DNA from 2 places in the Labrys methylaminiphilus subsp. lupini genome. Region 2 is predicted to be linked to the other one. Evidence: predicted binding sites of a transcription regulator. Region 2 holds the regulator's gene; the other holds the start of a gene.
The links. The regulator PhoB, encoded in region 2, activates phosphate uptake and scavenging genes when phosphate is short. The targets are predictions, from matches to a motif close to TGTCATNNANCTGTCAT.
Positions count from the first base shown of each region.

Region 1 (4,200 bases), 640 kb from region 2:
AGCCCGCAAGAAAGTGATCGACCTGTTCAAGCTCGTCGGCATCCCCCATCCGGAGCGGCGGGTGGATGCCTATCCGCATGAGATGTCGGGAGGCCAGCGTCAACGCGTGATGATCGCCATGGCACTGGCCAACGATCCCGACCTCTTGATCGCCGACGAGCCGACCACCGCGCTCGACGTCACCGTACAAGCGCAGATCCTGTCCCTGCTCGCCGAGCTCAGGCAGCGCCTGGGCATGTCCATCGTTTTCATCAGCCACGACCTCAACATCGTGCGGCGCTTCGCCGATCGCGTCTATGTCATGCGTCGTGGCGAAGTGGTGGAGACCGGCACCACGCAAGAGGTCTTCGACAATCCCCGGCACGACTACACCAAGATGCTGCTGGCGGCCGAGCCGTCAGGCCACAAGGATCCACCGCAGCCCGATGCCCCCGTGCTGCTCGAGGGCCGCAACATCCGGGTCACCTATCATCTCAGCGGTAGTATGTTCGGCGGCCACAAGGCCATGGACCTGAAGGCGGTGGACGATGTTTCCGTGCGCCTGCAGCAGGGACAGACCATCGGCATCGTGGGTGAATCAGGCTCGGGCAAGTCGACCCTGGGGCGTGCCTTGTTGCGGTTGAATTCCGGCGAGGGCGACATCCGCTTCGACGGCAGGGACATCTCGAAAGCGAGCGTGTTCGAGATGCGGCCGCTGCGGCGCGCCCTGCAGCTGGTGTTTCAGGACCCCTACGGCTCGCTCTCTCCGCGCATGTCGGTGGGTTCCATCGTCACCGAGGGCCTGAGGGTGCACGAGCCGAATCTATCGGCCGCCGATCGCGACAAGCGGGCCATCCAGGCTCTGACCGAGGTTGGTCTCGATCCTGCCGCCCGCAACCGCTATCCGCATGAATTCTCCGGTGGCCAGCGCCAGCGCATCGCCATTGCACGGGCGATGATCCTCAAGCCCAAGGTGGTGGTGCTGGATGAGCCAACCTCAGCACTCGACCGCTCGGTGCAGAAACAGATCGTCGAACTGCTGCGCGAACTGCAGGCCACGCATGGCCTGTCCTACTTGTTCATCAGCCATGATCTATCGGTGGTGCGGGCCTTGTCCGACTATGTCGTGGTGATGAAGGAAGGCCGCATCGTCGAGGAAGGGGCGACCGCCCAGATCTTCGATGCGCCGCGGGAACTATATACCCAGACCCTGATGGCGGCGGCGCTGGGCAAGGAGCGCGTCGAGGCCACGAATACGGTTTGAGGCCTGGCACGACAGTTGCGTTTGAACAGGTAAAGCATTGTCCGAAAATAATTGAAATGCCTCCTTTGTCATGCCCGGGCTTGACCCGGGCATCCAGCGGCCCCGTCTTCGATACCTGGAAGGAGCTGGATTGCCGGGTCAAACCCGGCAATGACAAAGGTCGAGCCAATTCGATTCTATTATCGGCGGACGAGCCCTAAGGAGGCGGGATATACGGAGCGTCAGCCAGGAGGCTGACGCTCCGTATATCCCCTTCAAACGTGAACTGCGGCTGTAGTGCCGGGGGGTGTCGTGAGTATCCTTCGAAACTTCGCCCCATCACGCTTGCAGAGCATCATTCTTCGTCTTCCCCCGCCTGTGTTTCCAACGGAAATATCAAATGAAGAAGCCCAGATTCATCCTGCCCGTCACCCTCGCGCTGTCACTCATGCCTACCACCTTGAGCGTGCCGGCCCTGGCTGACGATTCGATGGTGAGCTTTGCCATGCCGAGCGGCAATATTTCCTGCCGCTTCATTCCGCAGAGCGAGGGCGAGGGCGCGAGCGCGGGATTGGAATTGCCGACCCTGAGCTGCGAAAGGGAGAAGCAATCACCCGCGCGGATCATTCTCGGGCCGAGCGGAAAAGGCGCCATCTACAAGGATATCAGCGATCCCTTCTGCTGTGACGGCGACACCACTGTCGGCTATGGTCAGACCTGGGAGAATGGCCCTTTCAAATGCGTCTCGGCCGAGGATGGCCTGACCTGCCGCAGACGAGACGGCCACGGCTTCTTCATCAGCCGGGCCAAACTGTTGGCCTACTGAGGAGGCAGCGGAAAGCTGTCGCCTCCACGTCGCTTTGAAGAGCCCCTGTCATCCCCCCGTCATCGCTTGGTCTTATCCGCGAATCCCATCACGCAACCTGGATTCGACGAAGGAGCGGCTGGGGATGACGGATGTGAACAGCATCGGGACACAGGCACGAGCCAAGAGCCAGGGCCAAGCCAAGCAGGGCCACGTCAAACAAGCCGTGGAGCACCATCGGCTGTTGTCATTGCGCGGCATCCAGGATCGGCTTTTCACCTTGGCTTTCAGCGGCCTCGTCTACGCCCAGATCTGGGAAGACCCCGAAATCGACATGGAAGCGCTGGCGCTGAAGCCCGACGATCGGCTGGTCGCAATCGCCTCGGGCGGCTGCAACGTGATGAGCTATCTCAAGGCCGGCCCGGCCTCGATCACCGCCGTCGATCTCAACCGCCATCACATCGCGCTCAATCGCTTGAAGATCGCCGCGGCCCAGCAATTGCCGGATCATGCCACCTTCTACGATTTCTTTGCGCGCGCCGATCAGCGCCGCAATGTCTCGGCTTATGAAACCGCGCTTCGTCCGCATCTCGATGCCGAGACACGCGCCTATTGGGATGGCCGCGACCTGCTTGGCCGCCGTCGCATCGGCTATTTCGGCAAGAACCTCTATCGCTATGGCCTGCTCGGCCGTTTCATTGGTCTCGGCCACCTGATCGGACGGCTGCATCGCATCGATCCGGCCGACCTGCTGGCAGCCCGCGACCTCGCCGAGCAGCGTCGTGTCTTCGACGAGCGCATCGCTCCCCTGTTCGATCGCCCGCATATCAAATGGCTGACCCGCCGGCGGGCCTCGCTCTATGGCCTGGGCATTCCGCCGGAACAGTATGACGCCCTGGCCGGCGCCGCCGCCGACGGGGAAGGCATTGCCGATGTGCTGCGCGAACGACTGGAGCGTCTCGCCTGCGATTTCGACCTCAAGGACAATTATTTTGCCTGGCAGGCCTTCGGCCGCGGCTACAAACCGGAGGGCGACGGGCCGGTGCCGCCCTATCTCGAGCGCGCCGCCTATGAGGCCGTGCGCGATCGGGCCGACCGCATCGAGGTGCGCCACGTCAACCTGATCGACCACCTCAAGGCCCAGCCAGCAGCCAGCCTCGACGCCTATGTGCTGCTCGATGCGCAGGACTGGATGACCGATGTCATCCTCACCAAGCTGTGGAGCGAGATCACCCGGACTGCCCGCCCCGGCGCCCGGGTGATCTTCCGTACCGCCGCCGAGGAGAGCCTGCTCCCGGGCCGCATCCCCGCCGACTTGCTGGCACGCTGGTCCTATGACCGCGAGCGTTGCCGAGCCTGGACCGCCCACGACCGTTCCGCGATCTATGGCGGTTTCCATCTCTACGAGCTGCGAGCCCTCCATTGAGCATCGAGATGCAGACAGGCGATGCTGCGGCGGCGATGAACCGGATCTATCGCCACCAGCGCTACATCTACGATCTCACGCGCAAATATTATCTGCTCGGCCGGGATCACCTGATCGCCTCGCTGCGACCGGCCGCCAGCGATGCGATTCTCGAAATCGGTTGCGGCACCGGCCGCAACCTCATCGCCGTAGCCAGGCGCTATCCCGCCACACCACTTTACGGCTTCGACATTTCGACGGCGATGCTCGAAACGGCCCGGCACTCGCTCGACCGCAATCGCCTGGCGCGAGTCACCGTGGCCGAGGCCGATGCCACCCGCTTTTCGCCTGGACAGCTCAGGCGCAAGGGTTTCGAGCGCATCTACATTTCCTATACGCTTTCGATGATCCCCGACTGGCGCGCCGTACTGGAACGTGCCATTGCCGGCCTGAACCCAGGCGGGCGCCTTCTGATCGTGGATTTCGGCCAGCAGGAGGGCCTGCCTGGCTGGTTCAAGCGCCTGCTCTTCGCCTGGCTGGCACGCTTCCACGTCCATCCCATCGCGGCATTGCCCACAGCGTTGGCGGACCTCGCAAGCCGCGAGGGACTGCGGCTTCGGACCAAAGACCTCTACCGTGGCTACGCCTTCTATGCGGAACTGGAGAGGCCGGCCATAATGACATAGGTTCGAGCCAATTGCGGGGCACGCTATATTTCCCTTACCCCCGCCTTTCCCAGAACACCGTGCCCTCGAAGCGGAAGGCCTG
Region 1 is NZ_JBMDIH010000001.1:3,079,578-3,083,777, forward strand. Features, by position in the region: gene ACN6KF_RS14395 (ABC transporter ATP-binding protein) at 1-1,243, shown strand, start outside; gene ACN6KF_RS14400 (DUF6636 domain-containing protein) at 1,623-2,048, shown strand; gene ACN6KF_RS14405 (BtaA family protein) at 2,173-3,453, shown strand; gene ACN6KF_RS14410 (class I SAM-dependent methyltransferase) at 3,462-4,118, shown strand; gene ACN6KF_RS14415 (MaoC family dehydratase) at 4,153-4,200, opposite strand, start outside.
Region 1: a site for PhoB is predicted at 2,095-2,111, ahead of ACN6KF_RS14405 (BtaA family protein). Genes of this name have one in related genera too.

Region 2 (4,200 bases):
GGCGAGACCGCACCCCTGCTGCTGACAGCCTTCGGCAATTCCAACTGGTCGCTCAACCTCGGCAATGCCTTTGCCAGCTTGCCGGCCGCCATCTACCAGCTCGCGCCTTATCCCGACCCCAAGGCCGTCTCGGTGGCCTGGAGCGGCGCCCTCCTCATCACCGCCGGCGTGTTGGCGCTCAATATTCTGACCCGCTTCGTGCTCGCTCCCAAGAAATGAGTGATCCCATGTCCGCTACTCCACAAGCCTCCATCGCGGTTGCCGAACGCCCCATCGCCAATCCAGCCGCCGCCGTGAAGCTCAAGGTCGAGAATCTCGACTTCTTCTATGGCGAGAAGCATGCGCTCAAGGGCATCAATCTCGACATGATCGACCGGCAGGTCACGGCCATGATCGGCCCTTCCGGCTGCGGCAAGTCCACCCTGCTGCGCGTGCTCAACCGCATGTACGACCTCTATCCGGGCCAGACTGCCAAGGGCCGCGTGCTGCTCGATGGTCAGAACGTCATCGGCAAGGAGATCGATCCGGCAGTGCTGCGCGCCCGCATCGGCATGGTGTTCCAGAAGCCCACGCCCTTCCCGATGTCGATCTATGACAACATCGCCTTCGGCGTGCGCCTGCATGAGTCGATCTCCAAGGCGGAAATGGACAGCCGAGTCGAATGGTGCCTGACCAAGGCCGCCCTGTGGAACGAGGTCAAGGACCGCCTGCACGCCTCTGCGCTCGGCATGTCCGGTGGCCAGCAGCAGCGCCTGTGCATCGCCCGCACCATCGCGGTGAAGCCCGAAGTCGTGCTGCTGGACGAGCCGACCTCCGCGCTCGATCCGATCTCGACCGCCAAGATCGAGGAACTGATCGACGAATTGAAGCGGGACTTCACCATCGTCATCGTCACGCACAATATGCAGCAGGCGGCGCGTTGCGCGGATGTGACGGCCTTCTTCTATCTGGGTGACCTCATCGAGGTCGGCCAGACCAACAAGATGTTCACCACCCCGAACGACAGCCGTACACAGGATTACATCACCGGCCGCTTCGGCTGATCCCTCGGCCAGCGTCGAATTCATTTGGAGGCGGCATGTCCGACCACATCGTTACATCCTTCGATCAGGAATTGCGCGAATTGCGCAACATGATCGCCGAAATGGGTGGCTATGCAGAGAAGAGCGTAGCCGACAGCGTCGAAGCCCTGCTCAAGCGCGACACCCAGCGCGCCAAGGCCGTGATCGAGCTCGATCTGGCGATCGACAAGCTCCAGCGCCAGGTCGAGGACCGGGCTATCCTGGTCATCGCCAAGCGCCAGCCACTGGCACTCGACCTGCGCGAAATCGTCTCGGCCCTGCGGGTGGCCAACGATCTCGAACGCATCGGCGACCTCGGCAAGAACGTCGCCAAGCGCGTGGTCGCCATCCACAGCCATGCGCAGCCGGCCCAGCTCTTCGGCGGTTTCGATCATATGGCTGACCTGGTGCTCGAGCAGCTCAAGCAGGTCCTCGACGCCTTCGCCCAGCGCAATGTCGAAGAAGCGCTCTCGGTCTGGAGTTCGGACGGCGAGATCGATGCGATGTACACCTCGCTGTTCCGCGAATTGCTGACCTACATGATGGAAGATCCGCGCAATATCGGCTTCTGCACCCATCTGCTGTTCTGCGCCAAGAACATCGAGCGCATCGGCGACCATGCCACCAACATCGCCGAGACGGTGCATTACCTGGTGACCGGTGAATCGCCGGCCGGCGAGCGGCCCAAGGCGGACAACAGCACCGATCTCGTCGACCTTCCTGTGCCGGCTAAGTAACAAGGGATAGGCCATGCCTCCCAAGGTTCTGATCGTCGAGGACGAAGAAGCATTGACCCTGCTGCTGCGCTACAATCTCGAAGCCGAAGGCTATGAGGTCGACAGTGTGGCGCGCGGTGACGATGCCGAGATCCGCCTGCGCGAAAGCGTGCCGGATCTGGTATTGCTGGACTGGATGCTGCCGGGGTTGTCGGGTATCGAATTGTGCCGGCGCATCCGCATGCGGCCGGAAACCGAGCGCCTGCCCGTGATCATGCTCACGGCGCGTGGCGAGGAAACCGAGCGTGTGCGGGGTCTGGCCACCGGCGCCGACGATTATGTCGTCAAGCCCTTCTCCGTGCCGGAACTCTCGGCCCGCGTCCGCGCTCTGCTGCGTCGGGCCAAGCCCGATCACGTCGCCTCCCTGCTCAAGGCCGGTGACATTTCCCTCGACCGCGAGACCAAGCGCGTTCATCGCGGCAATCGCGAGATCCGCCTCGGCCCGACCGAATTCCGCCTGCTCGAATTCCTGATGCAGGCGCCGGGACGCGTGTTCGCACGCGAGCAATTGCTCGACAGCGTCTGGGGCCGCGACGTCTACATCGACGAGCGCACGGTCGACGTGCATGTCGGGCGACTGCGCAAGGCGATGAACCGCACGCGCGAGATCGACCCGATCCGCACGGTTCGCGGCGCCGGCTATTCCTTCGACGAGACCTTCGCCAAGCAGGCCTAGGACGGATATTTCATCGCCCGACACCAAGGCCGGCGGCTCGCCGCCGGCCTTGTCGCATCACGTACCCGGTACTCGCCCGATCTAGGCGATTTCAGAGGCTTGCGATAAGACGACTTGCCAAAGAAAATGCCGGGGTTGCCATGATCCGTTCCTTGCTCGTCGCGTCGCTTTTGACTGCCAGTTCGTTGGCGCTGCTTCCCAGCGATGCCGCAGCGGCCAAGCTCAAGAAAACCTTGTGTTCGGGCGAGTTCGGTACCGGCTCCGGCTTGGCGGGCTCCTATATCGGCAAGGATTGCTTCATCGCAGCCGACAGCGACATGCAGGAGCAGGTCGCCGGTATCTGCAAGGAAGGCTCGCGATGCGAGGTCGAGGCCATGGTGGAGGTCGCACCCGATGGCAGCAGGCAGATCAGGACCGTCTTGTCCGTCAGGCAGGCCGGACGCGCGCCCGCCACGCGCATGTCCTATGCCCAGAAGGCGGGCAACTATGCCGACGGCATCTATGCCTTGCAGGACGATGGCTGCGACAAGCAGGGGGCGACGCCAGGCAACCGGGTTTCCGTGCAGCTTCTACGGGCAGCCGGTCCTGCCATCCAGCTCTACGGCAAATATTGCGCGGTCATCGAGGCCGATGGCGAGGAGCCTTCCAGCGCCAAGTTCCAGGCGACGCTGCAGCTTCGATGCGGCAGCTCGCCGGCGCAGGACCAGGCCCTGCGAAGCGGCCGCTCCGGCACGGCGGAAACCATCGTGATGACCCCCGCCCCCGAGCGGCAGCTGTGGCTCGATGAAGACACATTGATCCGTTGCCCGATCAAGCGCGCCTATACACCGCAATGGTGGATCGAGGCCCCGCCCTTCAATGGCCGCTATCCCCAATAGCTTCTGCAGGCGCCGATATCAGCCCAGAGCCGCCAGGCGCCCTTGCAGATAACGGCGGATGACGGGATCACTCTCCAGCCCGATCGCCCGCGAATAGGCGTTGCGGGCCTCCTCCTGCCTTGCGGCGCGGGCCAGCAAGTCCGCGCGTGCAGCCCAATAAGGCTGGTAATCGGCGATCCGCCTGTCGCTGGCGACCTCGTCGAGCCCGGCCAATCCGGCTTGCGGTCCCGCAAGACGGGCGAGCGCCACGGCTCTGTTGATGGCAGCGACGGGGGACGCGGTCAGTAGTACCAAGGCCTCATACAGCGTGACGATCGCGGCCCAGTCCGTCGTCGCGCAGATGCGCCTATTGGCATGGGCCGATTGCAGCGCGGCTTCGAGCTGATAGCGACCGATCTGTCGCGCCTGCCCGGCCCTGGCGAGCAAAGCCTCAGCCTCCTCGATCAGGGCGGCATCCCAACGCGTGGTATCCTGCTGTTCCAACGGGATATAGTCGCCGACCGGGCTACGGCGTGCAGCCCGCCTCGCCTCGGCATGCAGCATCAGGGCCAGCAGGCCGAGCACTTCCGGCTCGCCGGGCAGGAGCGAGACCAGCAACCGGCCGAGCCAGATGCCTTCCACCGACAGATTGCGCTCGCGGGCCTGCGCCCCTTCGGGATCGGCCCAGCCCTCGGCATAGACGGCATAGACGGCCTCCAGTACCGCTTCGAGACGACCGGGCAACTCGTCGGGTTCCGGGATCCGGAAGGGGATGGCGGCCTGCTTGATCTTGAGCTTGGCCCGCACCAATCTCTGGCTCATCGCCGCAG
Region 2 is NZ_JBMDIH010000001.1:3,724,035-3,728,234, forward strand. Features, by position in the region: gene pstA (phosphate ABC transporter permease PstA) at 1-219, shown strand, start outside; gene pstB (phosphate ABC transporter ATP-binding protein PstB) at 216-1,043, shown strand; gene phoU (phosphate signaling complex protein PhoU) at 1,079-1,798, shown strand; gene phoB (phosphate regulon transcriptional regulator PhoB) at 1,812-2,513, shown strand; gene ACN6KF_RS17645 (hypothetical protein) at 2,654-3,391, shown strand; gene ACN6KF_RS17650 (RNA polymerase sigma factor) at 3,410-4,200, opposite strand, start outside.